2 regions of the Bacillus sp. NPDC094077 genome follow, and region 2 is predicted to be linked to the other one. Evidence: a T-box and tRNA genes for the amino acid it is inferred to sense, from the RefSeq annotation. Region 2 holds a T-box; the other holds one or more tRNA genes.
What was found. The T-box of region 2 lies ahead of metG (methionine--tRNA ligase). A T-box ahead of a tRNA ligase gene usually reads a tRNA of that ligase, here a tRNA-Met.
Positions count from the first base shown of each region.

Region 1: it has a tRNA-Met gene. The T-box ahead of metG (methionine--tRNA ligase) is inferred to sense a tRNA for this amino acid. The anticodon was not compared.

Region 1 covers NZ_JBNNUF010000022.1:15,751-21,810, reverse strand. The annotation lists gene mazG (nucleoside triphosphate pyrophosphohydrolase) at 1-1,368, shown strand, start outside; gene ACQKNR_RS26875 (RNA-binding S4 domain-containing protein) at 1,383-1,658, shown strand; gene yabP (sporulation protein YabP) at 1,717-2,025, shown strand; gene yabQ (spore cortex biosynthesis protein YabQ) at 2,022-2,675, shown strand; gene divIC (cell division protein DivIC) at 2,672-3,031, shown strand; gene ACQKNR_RS26855 (S1 domain-containing RNA-binding protein) at 3,119-3,601, shown strand; tRNA gene ACQKNR_RS26850 (tRNA-Met) at 3,764-3,837, shown strand; tRNA gene ACQKNR_RS26845 (tRNA-Glu) at 3,851-3,922, shown strand; gene spoIIE (stage II sporulation protein E) at 4,184-6,060, shown strand, end outside.
Region 2 covers NZ_JBNNUF010000004.1:307,798-317,096, reverse strand. The annotation lists gene ACQKNR_RS13315 (sensor histidine kinase) at 1-1,398, shown strand, start outside; gene ACQKNR_RS13310 (EamA family transporter) at 1,690-2,592, shown strand; gene metG (methionine--tRNA ligase) at 2,786-4,420, opposite strand; T-box leader at 4,470-4,740, opposite strand; gene ACQKNR_RS13300 (class I SAM-dependent methyltransferase) at 4,855-5,673, shown strand; gene ACQKNR_RS13295 (methyl-accepting chemotaxis protein) at 6,086-7,780, shown strand; gene ACQKNR_RS13290 (methyl-accepting chemotaxis protein) at 8,124-9,299, shown strand, end outside.

The DNA of each region.
Region 1 (6,060 bases), on a different contig from region 2:
ATGTTTGTTAGAACGAAGGAGCATCCGGTTATAGAAGAGTTGGAGAAAGAAGGTATAAAATATACGGCTTTTGACAATATATATGAAGCGCATGATACATTTGAAATTGTATATGAAACAATTGCGAATACATTGCTAGAACAAGCTGAAGGTACAGAAATCATTTATGCAGTTCCAGGGCATCCGCTTGTAGCAGAAAGAACAGTTCAGCTACTTTTAGAAAAAGGAGAAGTAGCAAATGTTGAAGTGCGAATTGAAGGTGGACAAAGTTTCCTTGATCCGATGTTTGCGAGTTTAAAAATTGATCCGATTGAAGGATTCCAATTAATTGACGCTACATCATTTGAAAGAGGACAATTAGAATTGCGTCAACATTTAATCTTTTGCCAAGTGTATGATGCGTTCGTTGCTTCAGATGTGAAGTTAACATTAATGGAAATGTTGCCAGATGATTATGAAGTGTATATCGTAACAGCTGCAGGGACTTCATTTGAAGAAGTAAAAAAGGTACCGTTATACATGTTAGATCATGAAACGGAATTGAATAATTTAACGAGTGTATATGTACCACCAGTTGAGGAGCGTGCATCCTTATATCAACAGTTTGATGTACTTAGAGAAATTATTGCAGAACTTCGTGGGCCGAATGGTTGTCCATGGGATAAAAAGCAAACACATCAATCTTTAAAGAAGTATTTAATTGAGGAAGCTTACGAAGTGTTGGAAGCAATTGATGAAGAGGATGATGATCACTTAGTAGAAGAGCTAGGCGATATATTATTACAAGTTATGCTTCATGCTCAAATTGGAGAGGATGAAGGATGGTTCTCTATAGATGACATTATTCGAACATTGTCTGAGAAAATGGTTCGTCGTCATCCGCACGTATTTGGGAATAAAGATGTAAATAATGCAGATGAAGTGATTGCTAATTGGGAAGAAATTAAAAAACAAGAAAAAGGATTCGTGAAAGAATCTGTTTTAAATGGAATTCCCAAAAGTGTGCCGCAGTTAATGCGCGCCTATGAAATCCAGAAGAAGGCTGGTAAGGTTGGATTCGATTGGGTTGATGTGCAGCCAATGATAGAGAAAGCCTTAGAAGAATGGCAAGAATTCCAGCAAGAAGTTACAAACATGGATGAAGAAAAGATGTTAGGCGAATTTGGTGATTTGCTATTCGCGTTTGTTAATATAGCTCGTCATTATAAAATAGACCCAGAGGAAGCGTTACGTTCAACTAATGAGAAATTTATGAGTCGTTTTTTATATATGGAAGCTAAAGTCGCTGAAATGAAGAAAGAGATGCAAGATTTATCATTAGAACAGTTAGATGTTTTATGGGAAGAGGCAAAACAAACAGAGCGTTAATAGGGGGATTTGATATGCGTCTAGATAAATTTTTGAAAGTATCACGTTTAATTAAAAGAAGAACATTAGCGAAAGAAGTAGCTGACCAAGGAAGAATATCAATTAATGGTCAAGTGGCAAAAGCGAGTTCAGATGTGAAAGTAGCGGATGAATTAACAATTCGCTTTGGTCAAAAAATAGTAACGGTAAAAATAAATGAATTAAAAGAAACGACGAAAAAAGAAGATGCAGCAAATATGTATAGCCTAGTTCGTGAGGAAAAAGTAAAAGCAGAAGAGGGCTTGTTCTAAAATCTGCTGTCCCTTCATACATTACTATTAGCTAGTATAAAGCTATGGGGGGATTTTCGTGAATAATGGTTACTCACCTATGTCTTCTAATCAACAAAATGTTTCTGTAGAGCATGATATTATTATGCGTGGCAGGCGTGTAATCGATATTACTGGTGTAAAACAAGTAGAGAGTTTTGATAGCGAAGAGTTTTTACTCGAGACTGTAATGGGTTTTTTAACAATTCGTGGACAAAATTTGCAAATGAAGAATTTAGATGTGGAAAAGGGCGTTGTATCGATTAAAGGGAAAGTTCATGAGATGCTGTATATTGATGAGAACCAAGGGGAGAAAACTAAAGGCTTCTTTAGTAAGTTGTTTAAATGAGCCTAACAATTCAGTTGTATACAATGCTTTCAATGATCGGAATGGGTGCTTGGATTGGGGCATCTTTAGATACATATCAACGGTTTTTAAAGCGTCAGGAACGTAAACGTTGGCTTGTATTTATACATGATATACTATTTTGGGTTGTCCAAGCATTATTTGTCTTTTATGTATTACTTCTCGTAAATGAAGCTGAATTACGTATATATGTATTTTTGGCATTATTATGTGGTTTTGCAGCATATCAAAGCTTATTGAAAGCACTATACATGAAGCTGTTAAATTTTCTCATCTATATTTTTGTGCAAACAACACATGTTTTTGTTCGAATTATACACCTACTTATGATAAAACCTGTTATTATTATAGCGCAGCTATTTATTGCATTTATATTATTCTTATTTCGTATACTGCTTTCAATTGGACATGTGTTATGGAAAATGGTGATTTGGATATTACTTTTCATATGGAAAGTTTTTTTCTGGCCTGTTCGATTTATTGCTTCTCTCATATGGAAACTTCTCCCTAATCGTGTTAAACTTTTTATAATGAAGCATATAGGGTTCCTGCAATATATAGCGAAATTGAAGGGACATATCTTCCAACTATGGGGGCGTATAAAAAAGAAGTTAGGGGGACCTCGGAAATGAGGGAACTGAGACAAAGAACAATCGAAAAACAGAGTCCAAATCCTGTTAAAGAGCATATAATACAAACGGATGAGAACAGGAAGCGACTTTATCGCCGTTTAGCGGTTTTTCTTGTCTTTGCTTTTACAATTATTGCGAGTATTAGTGTAACGTTTTATCAACAAAACAGTTCCATTAAAGCAAAAGAAGCAAAAGTTAAGGACATGAAAAAAGAACTAGATTCATTAACAAATAAAGAAAAGAGTCTAAAAGACGAAGTTCAAAAGTTAAATGATGAAGAGTACGTATTAAAGATTGCTAGAAGGGATTATTTCTTCTCCGGAAAAGGGGAGATAATTTTTCCTGTTTCTAAGTAGAGTATGTCTTATTGACACTATATTTTAGGATTATATATAATAAAGTAAAATTTGACTTTTTAACCACTAAGGAGGAGCATTTTTTTTATGTCAATCGAGGTAGGCAGCAAGTTACAGGGTAAAGTAACAGGTATTACAAATTTTGGGGCTTTTGTGGAGCTGCCAGAAGGATTAACGGGTCTTGTTCATATTAGTGAAGTTGCTGATAACTATGTAAAAGATATTAACGATCACTTAAAAGTGGGCGACCAAGTAGAAGTAAAAGTTATTAATGTTGAAAAAGATGGGAAGATTGGTCTATCTATTAAAAAAGCGAAAGAGCGTGAGAAAACAGAAGGAGATCGTCCACGTGGTGAATACCAACGCGGTGGTGATCAACAACGTTCTGGACGTCCACAACGTAATCGTTCATTCAACAGAGATAACCGTGGTGGCGGTAACGACCGAGCTCCAAAAGAAACATTTGAGCAAAAAATGGCACGTTTCTTAAAGGATAGTGAAGATCGTTTAACTTCTTTAAAGCGTAACACAGAGTCTAAACGTGGTGGCCGTGGCGCACGTCGCGGATAATAAGGCTGTTTAAATTTTTAACATATAGAGAGGTACCCAGAGTAATAACTCGGGGTGCTTTTTTATATGGCAAAAATATATTTTTAAAAAAGTTTTTAAGATGTGTTGACTTTAAATAGTATCTGATGTAAGATACTAATTGTCCGTTAAATAAGACGACATGGCGGTGTAGCTCAGCTGGCTAGAGCGTACGGTTCATACCCGTGAGGTCGGGGGTTCGATCCCCTCCGCCGCTATATTTAATTTAACGGCCCGTTGGTCAAGTGGTTAAGACACCGCCCTTTCACGGCGGTAACACGGGTTCGAATCCCGTACGGGTCATCTAAAAAGATCATGCAACTTAGCATGATCTTTTTTTGTTGAATAAAAGTTAAGACGTACAATACTTCTACAAAATCACCCTGTATTTTCTGAATGTTCAATTAAAAAGGTGGGGATAAATTACATACTATGTATATATGTAGAGTTATTTCGAATAAAAAGTCGAACGATTATAAAAGTGAAAACTGTTGTTTTGACAAAAATCCCAATAATCATCTTTTATAATGACAGTAATTAAACTATGCAGGTGGTGTTAAAAATATGCCTAAAGCAGGAAGGAATACTATGAATACAAGTGCATTGGCGATGAATGAAAGTCAGCTTGGAGCAATAAAGTGGACGAGTAAGTTGCGAATGAAGTTTGAGCAAGTTTTCTTTAGATGGGGATTTATTATTGTTGTTATTGGTTTTCTTTTGGGGCGAGCATATATATTAACAAACATTTTACCGTTTGCACTACCGTTTTTTGCTGCCGTTTATGTTATGAAGCGAGACAAAATGCCGCTCGCATTCTTAGCTCTAATGGGAGGAGCACTTTCAGTTTCGATAGATAATTTATTTTTTACTTTCGCGTCTATTTTTACTTTCTTCATTTATAACATCTTCTTTAGTCGGTTTACACGTAAAACTGTTGGGCTTGTACCATTCCAAGTATTTATCTCCGCATTAACCGCACATTTAGTTGTTGTATATTTTGCACAACAAACTGTCACCATGTATGATTTGCTCGTTAGTACGATTGAAGCAGGGCTTAGTTTCGTATTAACGATGATATTTTTACAAAGTGTTCCGCTTTTAGTAGAAAGGAAAGGAAAACAGCAAGCATTAGAGACAGAAGAAATTGTTTGTTTAATTATATTACTAGCATCTGTTTTAACAGGTACTACAGATTGGTTTGTTTACGATGCTTCTGTTCAACATATATTTACTAGATATTTAGTGTTAGTATTTGCATTTATTGCGGGTGCTGCTACAGGTTCTACAGTTGGGGTCGTCACTGGACTAATTTTAAGTCTCGCAAATGTTTCCAGCTTGTCTCAGCTTAGTCTTCTTGCTTTTTCTGGATTGCTTGGAGGATTGTTAAAAGAAGGGAAGCGTATAGGTGTTAGTTTAGGTTTATTAATTGGGACAAGCTTAATTACTTTATATGTAGACAAGCAAACAAATATTGTAACAACCTTAATTGAGTCTGGTGTAGCGATTGTTTTCTTCTTATTAACACCGAAACTTGTTCTGGATCGCATTGCTAAATTTATGCCAGGTACACAAGAGCATTCACAAGACCAACAACAATATTTAAGAAGGATGCGCGATGTTACAGCGAATAAAATTAATCAATTTGCAAATGTGTTTGCGGCTTTATCTAATAGCTTTTCAGTATATGGGTATGTGGAGGAAGAGGATAAAGAGACGGAGGCGGATTTGTTCTTAAGTACAATTACTGCAAAAACATGTCAAACGTGCTTTAAAAAGGATCAATGCTGGGTAGTCAATTTCGACAAGACGTACGATTATATGAAACAAATAATGAGTGAAACGGAAGAAGGGACATTACAACATAATCGGAAGTTAGTTCGTGAATGGGACAAGCATTGTGTGAGAGGAAAAAAAGTGACAGATTTAGTAGCTGGTGAATTAGATCACTTCTATGAGGGGCAAAAATTACGAAAACAAATGAAAGAAAATCGCAGAATAGTAGCGGAGCAATTATTAGGTGTATCAAAAGTTATGGAGGATTTTGCTAAGGAAATACAAAGAGAGCGAGAAAATCATCAAGTACAGGAAGAGCGAATTTTGCAAGCGTTTCGTGATTTTGGCGTCGAAGTGGAGCATGTTGATATTTATTGTTTAGATAGAGGGAGCATTGATATTGAAATGTTAATTCCAGCTGCTTCTAACGAGCATGGTGAATGCGAGAAGTTGGTTGCGCCGATGCTTTCGGACATCCTAAAAGAAAATATTGTCGTCAAACATGAAGAAAAATCTTCTTATCCGAATGGTCACAGTTTAATATCATTTGGTTCAGCAAAGACATATTCCCTTGATACGGGCTTGGCCACGGCGGCCAAGGGCGGTGGGTTTGTTTCGGGTGATTCTTATGCGATGATGGATTTGAGTGTTGGCAAATATGCACTTGC
Region 2 (9,299 bases):
ATTTTCATCAAAACCTTATTATTTTGTATTCTTTTATCACTTTGTCTTTATCAAATTATTTATTTTCTAGCCTCAAATTACGATAAAGATCGTTATGCGAAAGCATCTGGAACGCAAACTGCAGCACAAGCGGATTCAGACAAAAAAAACGACCAAAGTAAAGCAATGCAAAATAAGGCTGTGTCAGAGAGTAGCATCTCTAATTTTCAATCTTCTCAAATAGACATGAAAGCTCTCTCTACAGCCATCAATCACCTTTTGCAACCTAGCCAAACTGCAAAAGCAAAAGAACATACACAAAATATTTCGGAGGAAAGTAACACAACGACTCCACTTACAGAAGCCGAAAAGCAAGTTACTAACAAAGATGCCTTACATACACAAAATGCAGCAAGTAAAGCAAATGATACACATGATAATCCAAAGTTAACAGATGCATTGCAACAATTAGCTCCACATATTGGCGCGACAATGCTTGCATTATCTCTGCTCGGATCTTTACTTTATGCAAAGCTAATTGCCAAGCCTTTTCAATATATGAGCGATGCTTTAAAAGATATTATGAATCTTGATTTCTCAGATAAAAAAGCACTAAATACAAATACAGATTCAACAGATTTCAATTTACAAGTAGCTGCTTCACAGGTCCCACATATTGTGAAGAATTTACATGAAACAAATCAAGATTTAAGAAATGAGCTCAAGAAGGAACAACAGTTAGAACAATCTCGTAAAGAATTTATGTCTATGGTATCCCATGAATTAAAAACACCAATCGCAGCCGTTATGGGACAACTCGATGGCATGATTCACGGAATTGGAGCTTATAAAGATAGAGATAAGTATTTAAAACGTTCCTACGAGATGATGCAAGATATTAACATATTAACGGAAAAAATGTCAGAATTATCCAAAATACAAAACCCTCAATTTAAACCAAATTTAGAAGTTATTTCATTAACTAATATTATTGAGGATGTTATGAAGAAAGTAGATTATTTTGTATCTGTAAAACAATTAAATGTTCAATCTAACATTAAACAAGATGTACAAATTTTAGCTGATCCTAAATTTATTCAAACTGCTATTTTTAACATTATTTCAAACGCAATTCATTACACAATTGACCACCAGCATGTCTATATAAAGCTCTATGAAAAGCCAAACGGTTACGCATTAGAAGTATTAAATACAGGTTCACAAATCGATGAGGACAAACTTGCTCATTTATTTGAACCATTCTATCGCGCAAACCCTGACAAGCATGGCTTAGTACAAGGTAGTGGTCTTGGGTTATATATTGTAAAACAAATATTAGATAAACATCAGTTTCCTTATGGGATACAAAACACGCCTCAAGGTGTAAAGTGCTCTATTGTATTCCCAAAAGCAATGTAAAACCTACTCTAATTTCATACCCCAAACTCATCCTTCGTATGAGTGGCGGAATTTTGTAGAGTTTCTTACTCTGTTTCGTTCGCCCGTTGTCCTTATTTGGATAGCGGGCGTTTTTTATTACTTATCCCGCTATTTGCGGGCAGTAAGACTCCCACCTCAAAATTCAGTTGGAGCAAAGAAGTTAGGTGGGAGATCAACTGCTCGTAAACGCCTAATTGGTTCAACTAATAATCAGTGGGGAATGAACACCCCCCCCACTGATTAAAGTTTCACTTTATAAGGAGGATCTTTATGGAAAAGTTTAAGTATTCATTACTCGTTTTATTTGGAGCTTGTAGCTACGGCGTACTTTCAACTATTTTCAAACTCGGATTCATTGACGGATTTTCAGCACATCAACTATTAGGAGGACAATATGTCTTCGGATGGATTGGACTACTTCTGCTCGTTCTTTTCTTTTCACGCCATAAAGTAACAAAAAAGCAGTTCTTTTCCTTACTAACAGTCGGTACAACGATGAGTATGACAGGTATTTTCTATGCTATTTCTGTAGAAGAACTACCAGCATCTATCGCTGTCGTCCTACTCTTTCAGTTCACATGGATTGGTGTAGTCATTGAAGCTATTGCAAATCGAACATTCCCAAGCCGCGAGAAAGTTATATCTATTATTATTTTATTTACTGGTACATTGTTTGCAGGCGGTGTCTTTGAAGGTCTCGGACAAAATTTTTCTACGAAGGGTATTATCTTTGGACTATTAGCTGCTGTCTCTTTTTCATTCTATGTTTTTGCAAGTGGGCGCGTTGCTACAGATGTTCCGCCTTATACGAAAAGCTTTCTTATGACAACAAGTGCTACTCTTATCGTATGCCTATTCTTCCCGCCAACCTTTTTAACGGATGGCGCTTTACAAGCAGGTCTATGGAAATATGCTTTCTTCCTCGGACTGTTTGGCGTTGTTGTACCTGTCATTTGTTTTTCCATAGGTGTTCCAAAAGTCGGAATAGGACTTGGCACTATTTTAGGTGCAGCTGAATTACCAACTGCTATTATCGCTTCTATTACACTTGTTAATGAAGTTGTATCACCTATGCAGTGGCTTGGAATCATCTTTATATTGCTTGGTATTTTCACACCTCAGCTGCTTATGGCTAGGAAAGGAAAAAAACATAATCGCGTATACAATGCATAATAAAAGACCTTTCATTTATCCCGCTATTTGCGGGCAGTAAGACCCCCTCCTCAAAATTCAGAGAAAGCAAAGAAATTAGGTGGGGGATCAACTGCCCGTTAATGCCCGATTGGTTCAACTAATAATCAATGGGGATGAACAAACCCCCCACTGATTAAAGTTTCACTTTATTTGAAAGGTCTTTTTCTCTATATCACTTTACCGCTCCATATAGCTTCTCTATTTCATACTCAATTTGTTTTATATCGATTCGTTCAAATAATGGCTGCACGCTATCAACTCGATTTGGCAACGTATTTTGAGGTTTCCAACTTTGTTTAACAATCGATAATGTACTTCTAACTCTTTCACTTGAAAACGGTAAAAATGGTTCAAGGAGATTTGCAAAATTAGCGATAAGATAAACACAATTATAAATTGTTTCTTCACATGAAACTGGATCGTCTTCTCTTTGCTTCCAAGGCTGCTTTTCATCAAAATATTTATTTGCGAAGCGTACTGCATCAAATATTGTCTCTAGCGCCACCTTAAATTTAGTTTGTTCAATCGCCTCTCCTACATTTTTAAATAATCCTTCTACCTTGTCCTTTAGCTCTACATTAATAATTCCCTCCGGCACATTACCATCATAATACTTTTCAATAAACTTTAATGTCCGGTTCACGAAGTTCCCATATGCACCTAACAATTCACTATTATGACTGTAAATAAATTCACGCCATGAAAAATCAGTATCCCGATTTTCTGGTGCATTTACTGTTAAAAAGTAACGAATAGAATCTGAATCATAGCGTTCCAATATGTCAGGTACCCATACTGCCCAGTTTTTACTTGTCGATAACTTTCTTTTTTCAACTGTTAAATATTCATTCGAAACGATATGACGAGGAACTGCTTCCCCTCCTATCCCAAGTAATACCGCTGGCCAGATGATGGAGTGAAATGGAATGTTATCCTTCCCATGCACATAATATGTTTTCGTTTCTCTATCCCAAAACTCTTGATCATCTTTCCCTGTTTTTTCAGCCCAATGTTTACTTGCTGAATAATATCCTGTCACCGCTTCAATCCATACGTAAATTTTCTTATCTTCGTATCCTGCTACTGGAATTGGAACCCCGATTGGTAAGTCTCTTGACACTGCCCTATCTTGTAATCCTTCTCTTACATATCGTTCAGTTAATTGAATGGCATTGTCGCGCCAAGTTCCTTTTTGTTTCGCAGTTTCTACAGCCTCTTTAATTTGCTGCTGAAATGTATGCAATGCGAAATAGAAATGCTCTGTTTCCTGTACGGATGGCGTACTACCGCATAACTTACATTTCTTTTCTAACAAATCGAGTGGATCTAAAATAGCGGAACAAGCATCGCATTGATCCCCCCTCGCCCCTTCATGACAATGCGGACAAATACCTTCCACATAACGATCAGGTAGAAATTGCGTACACGTTTCACAATAAGCTTGTTCGACTATTTTTTTATAAATATGACCTTCTTCTAATAGTCGCAAAAAAACTTTTTGAACAGTTTCACGATGGTGTTCACTATCCGTACGTGTATAGCAATCATAAGTAAAACCAAGGCTACGAAAACATCGCTCAAACTCTTCGTGATACTTATCAGCAATTTCTTTCACCGTCACACCTTCTTGTTTTGCTCTAATTGTAATCGGTGTTCCATTACAATCGCTTCCTGAAACATACAACACATTCTCACCTTTTGCCCTGTAATAACGCGCTAAAATGTCTCCTGGTAACAAACTAGCAATATGCCCAAGATGTAACGAACCATTTGCATACGGCCAAGCGCCTCCAATAAAAATACTCATCTTACATTCCTCCTTTAAAATATAAAAAGCCCCGCCCCTATCTAAAAAAGATAAGGGCGGGGCTGTATAAACAGTCGCGGTACCACCTTATTTCGCCAATTACTCACATAATTGACCTTAACAAGTACGGAGCTATATGCTCTTATACTGTGGTTTTGATAACGAGTACCAACTCTCGTCGCCGCCTACTATTATCATTTAATAAGTTCAGGACGAAGCTCAAAGGCCATTGTTCAAATGAATATTCTTGCTTCTTCTCAGCTACCGAAGCTCTCTGGAAAGAATGATTTCATCCTACTTTTCCTTTTCAACGCTTTTATGTATAACACGTATTTTACGACTAAATAACAGAAAAATCAAACTTTAATTTAAAAAGAAAAGGAAATCCCATCCCTCTGCCGAATAACTATACGTTCACAAAAGGAGTGATAACATTGAATCAAAAGCAACTAAGCACGATGAATAAAAAAAGCTGGAATGCAGCCGCTTATGAAGCTTGGACGAATCGCCACGGGGCGCCAGAGGATTATGCGAAAAAGCTCATGGAAGATCCCATGCGCGAAGTAGCACATTATTTACCTTACATACAATCTCCAAAAGGAAAACGTATTATTAATTTACTCGGCTCAAAAGGAAATAAAGCCGTCGCTCTCGCCCTTTTAGGAGCTGACGTAACAGTTGTTGATATTTCAGCAAGTAATGCAAAATATGCAAATGAGCTTGCTGAAGCAGCAGGTGTCTATATCCATTACATCGTCTCTGATGTATTAGATATAGATTTCTCCGAATCATTTGATATCGTATTACTGGAACTTGGTGTACTTCATTACTTTATAGATTTAAAGCCACTCTTTCAAAAAATTGCTACCTTACTTAAACAAGATGGAATGCTTATCCTTCGTGACTATCATCCCGTTTACACCAAATTATTAGGTGTAGATCATCCATCATTTCGGGCAAATGGAAATTATTTCAATGAAGAACTTATTGAAGATGATGTAGCTTACAGCGCTCTTCTTACGGAAGCACAAAAACAATCATTGCCGAAAACAAATATTCGCCGCTGGACGTTAGGAGAAATTATTACAACACTCGCATCCGCAAGTTTTAAAATTGAAAAGCTTGTGGAAGAACACGGGTCTCATCAAAGATGGGTCTTCCCCTCTACTGCACCGGAAGGAATTGAAGAACGAATACCCGGTCTATATACATTAATTGCGACAGCATGCAAAAAAGGATCCCTTCACGGATAGGATCCTTTTTTGCATGCTCACGCATATAAGTTGAGGTTGGAGATTACCATAATTCTGTAGAATAGGACACAAGATATTTCAACATTTTGTCTCTGACTTACGTCGTCAAAAAGGGGTATGACCAACATAACGAAGAGTAATGTTTTAGTTGATACTGATAATCGTTATCAACTAATTAGAAGTATACATGATGTTATTTCGAATTACAATAGCATTGCTTATTTTTATTTAAGATTTTTTAATAGGTAAATGTATACATTTTAAGAACATTTACTAATATCAATCTGCCTCCTTCCACTATCTGCTATAATTTTCATTGAACTGATTAATAACTTCATAATAATATTTTTATTAATTCCGTTATTAATATTTATAAATTATAATAAATAGTTTCAAGAGGGTAGGGATAACGATGAAATATGTTAGTATTCGAAAAAAAATACTGTTCACACTCTTAAGCATTTCTTCCTTATTTAGCATTGCTCTAATTATTATTCTTACATTCGCGATGAACCAAGCAAATGAGGTCGAAACATTAAAAAACGATGTATCAAAAAGAGCCACTATTTTAAAAGAACGTGGTGATTGGTTCCAAGCACAGGTCGCTGGTTTACAAGAATATTTACTATCTCATGATCAAAAAGGACTGGATAAATTCAACCGCGAAGGAAAAAAGTTGGCTGATACTAGAGAGAAAGTAACAAGTGACAAAAAGCTACCAGAAGGAATGAAAGAGGCCATTTTAATGGGTGCAAAATGGCGAAGCGTCATAGACAATAAGGTCCTTCCTCTTGCACGTGAAGGAAAATGGGATGAAGCCTCCAAAATCGCTCTAGCCCAAACAGATTATGTAAATGATCTTTTAAGCCGTTTTACTAAATATGCGAATGAAGAAAATGAAAAACGTGACGTATTAATTGCTGACGTTCAATATTCTTCATCTCTTATCCAATATATTATTTTCTTCTCACTTATTATATGTACATTAACTTCTATTTTATTAGCATGGTGGTTCTCTGGTAAACTCGTTAAACCAATTCTACAAATTGATGAGAAATTAAAAGAGTTAGCTTCTCAAGAGGGCGATTTAACTGCTAGATTACATGTCACTAGTAAAGATGAAATCGGTGATATTGCAAATTCCTTTAACCAAATGCTTGCCAATTTACAGCATATAATCCAGCAAGTTCAACAAACGTCAACAAGTGTGAAAGAAACATCGGAAAACATGTTTATCGAAACAACTGCATCTATGAATTCTACTGCAAAAATCCAAGAGACTATGAATACTCTTGATTATAATATTCGTTCACAAGTGTCTAGCATCGAAGAAAGTTCAACCGCAATGGATGATATGGCAATGAGTGTTCAGCGTATTGCAGAATCCGCCTCCTCTGTCGCTAGCTTAGCTGTTACAACTTCAGAAAAAGCAGGTGATGGGAATAAAGTAATTGAGAAGTCTATTACACAAATGCATACAATTAATGAAGCCGTTAACGCTACATCACAAGTAGTAGAGCGACTCATTACACATACGAACGATATTGATACGTCTCTTCAAGCTATTTCTAATATCGCAGAGCAAACAAACTTGCTCGCTTTAAATGCTTCCATTGAAGCAGCTCGCGCTGGTGAACATGGTAAAGGGTTCGCAGTTGTCGCCGATGAAGTACGCAAACTTGCTGAACAATCAAAACTAGCCGCAACTGACATTAACCAGTTGCTTCATCAAATTCAAGCCGATACAAAAATAGCGAATGAAATGATGACACAAGGGCAATCAGAAGCTTCTGAAGGAATTGCAGTCATTCGCACTGCTGGGGCATCGTTCTCTGAAATTGTTAACCACATTAACAAAGTCTCTACGCAAATGCAGGAAATGTCTGCCACTGCTGAAGAAATGGCCGCAAGTTCTGAAGAAATGAACGCAGCTTTAAATAATATCGCTTCTATTTCAAATGAAGTCGCTGCTGAAACATCACAAACCGCCCATTCAGCTGGTGATCAAGTAAGTGCAATGAATGCCGTTGCTACAAAATCATCAGAAATGAAAACTGCCGTACAAGAACTTGAAGTTCTCGTTTCTCATTTCAAAACGAACGGATAAAGTGAAACTTTAATCAGTGGGGGTTTTGTTCATCCCCCACTGATTATTAGCCCACACCACTCGGGCTTTTACGGGCAGTTATCTCCCACCTAACTTCCTCGCATTCGCCGAATTTTAAGGTGGGAGGCTTACTGCCCGCAAATAGCGGGATAAATATAAGAAAAAGAGATTTTTTCAATCTCTCTTTTTTGCTTTAAAATATATCTTTCTATCTCTCATTCCGTCTGCTATAATTCCTAAAGGAAAGAAGAAAGCTTTATTCCCACTGGAGTAAAGCTTTCTTTCAACTTTTTAAATCAATTAATTCTAATACTAAGATTTCACAAAGGAGGCTTTTTATTATATGAATTTTATAAGTATCAGAAAAAAACTTCTGTTCATTATGGGAACGATTTGTGCTTTATTTGGCATCGCCTTAGCATTCATTTTATACTTCACTATTGATCAGTCACATAAAGCTGAAGCACTACAAAAAGAGATTTCTCCGCTTGCAACAAACTTAAAAGAGCGCGGAGATGCTTATCAAGTACAACTCTCTGCTTTAAGAGGTTATTTACTACAACATGATCAAGTCGAATTGGACAAGTTTAATGAGATGAGTAAACGTCTTGAGGATTCAAAAGATAAGCTTCTTTCTAATCCAAATCTTTCGCAGTCTGTGAAAAGCACAATGGAATTAGGTTCCACTTGGAGAAAGTTCGTTGAAGAGAAAGTGTTCACTCTTGCAAAAGAACAAAAGTGGGAAGAGGCTTTACAAGTAGCTTCTACAGAAAATGGGACTGTCTATAAAGTAATTGGTGATTTCACAAATTACAGTAATGAACAGGCTAAATTACGTGAACAATCCATCGAAAAAATCGATCAATCTTCACTCCGCATTGAATATGTTGTCTTCTTATCACTTGTTATTTGTATTGTCGCTGCAATTATTCTTGCATGGTGGTTCTCTGGTAAGCTAGTAAAACCAATTCAGCAAATTGATATTAAACTAAAAGAATTATCCTCTCAAGAAGGTGACTTAACAGCTCGCCTACAAGTAAATAGCAATGATGAAATTGGTGCGATTGCAACATCATTTAACAAAATGTTAGAAAACCTGCAGCATATCATTCAGCGCGTTCAAAAAACTTCTATTGAAGTACAACATGCTTCTGAAAATATGCTAGAAAAAACAAATACATCACGCGAGGCAACAATACAAGTTCAGAGCTCGATGTCCAACTTAAATGCAAGTATTCAATCTCAAACTTCTAGTATGGAGGAAAGTTCAACTGCAATGGATGATATGGCAGTAAGTGTTCAACGCATTGCAGAATCTGCTTCATCTGTAGCCGAACTTGCTGTCGCTACGTCTGAACATGCGAATGGCGGAAGTACTGTTATCCAAAAATCCGTTTCACAAATGACAACGATACACGAAGCTGTAAATGCTACATCAGAAGTAGTCGAACGTCTAATCACTCATACGAAATATATTGATACAGCCGTACAATCTATTTCTAATATCGCTGAACAAACA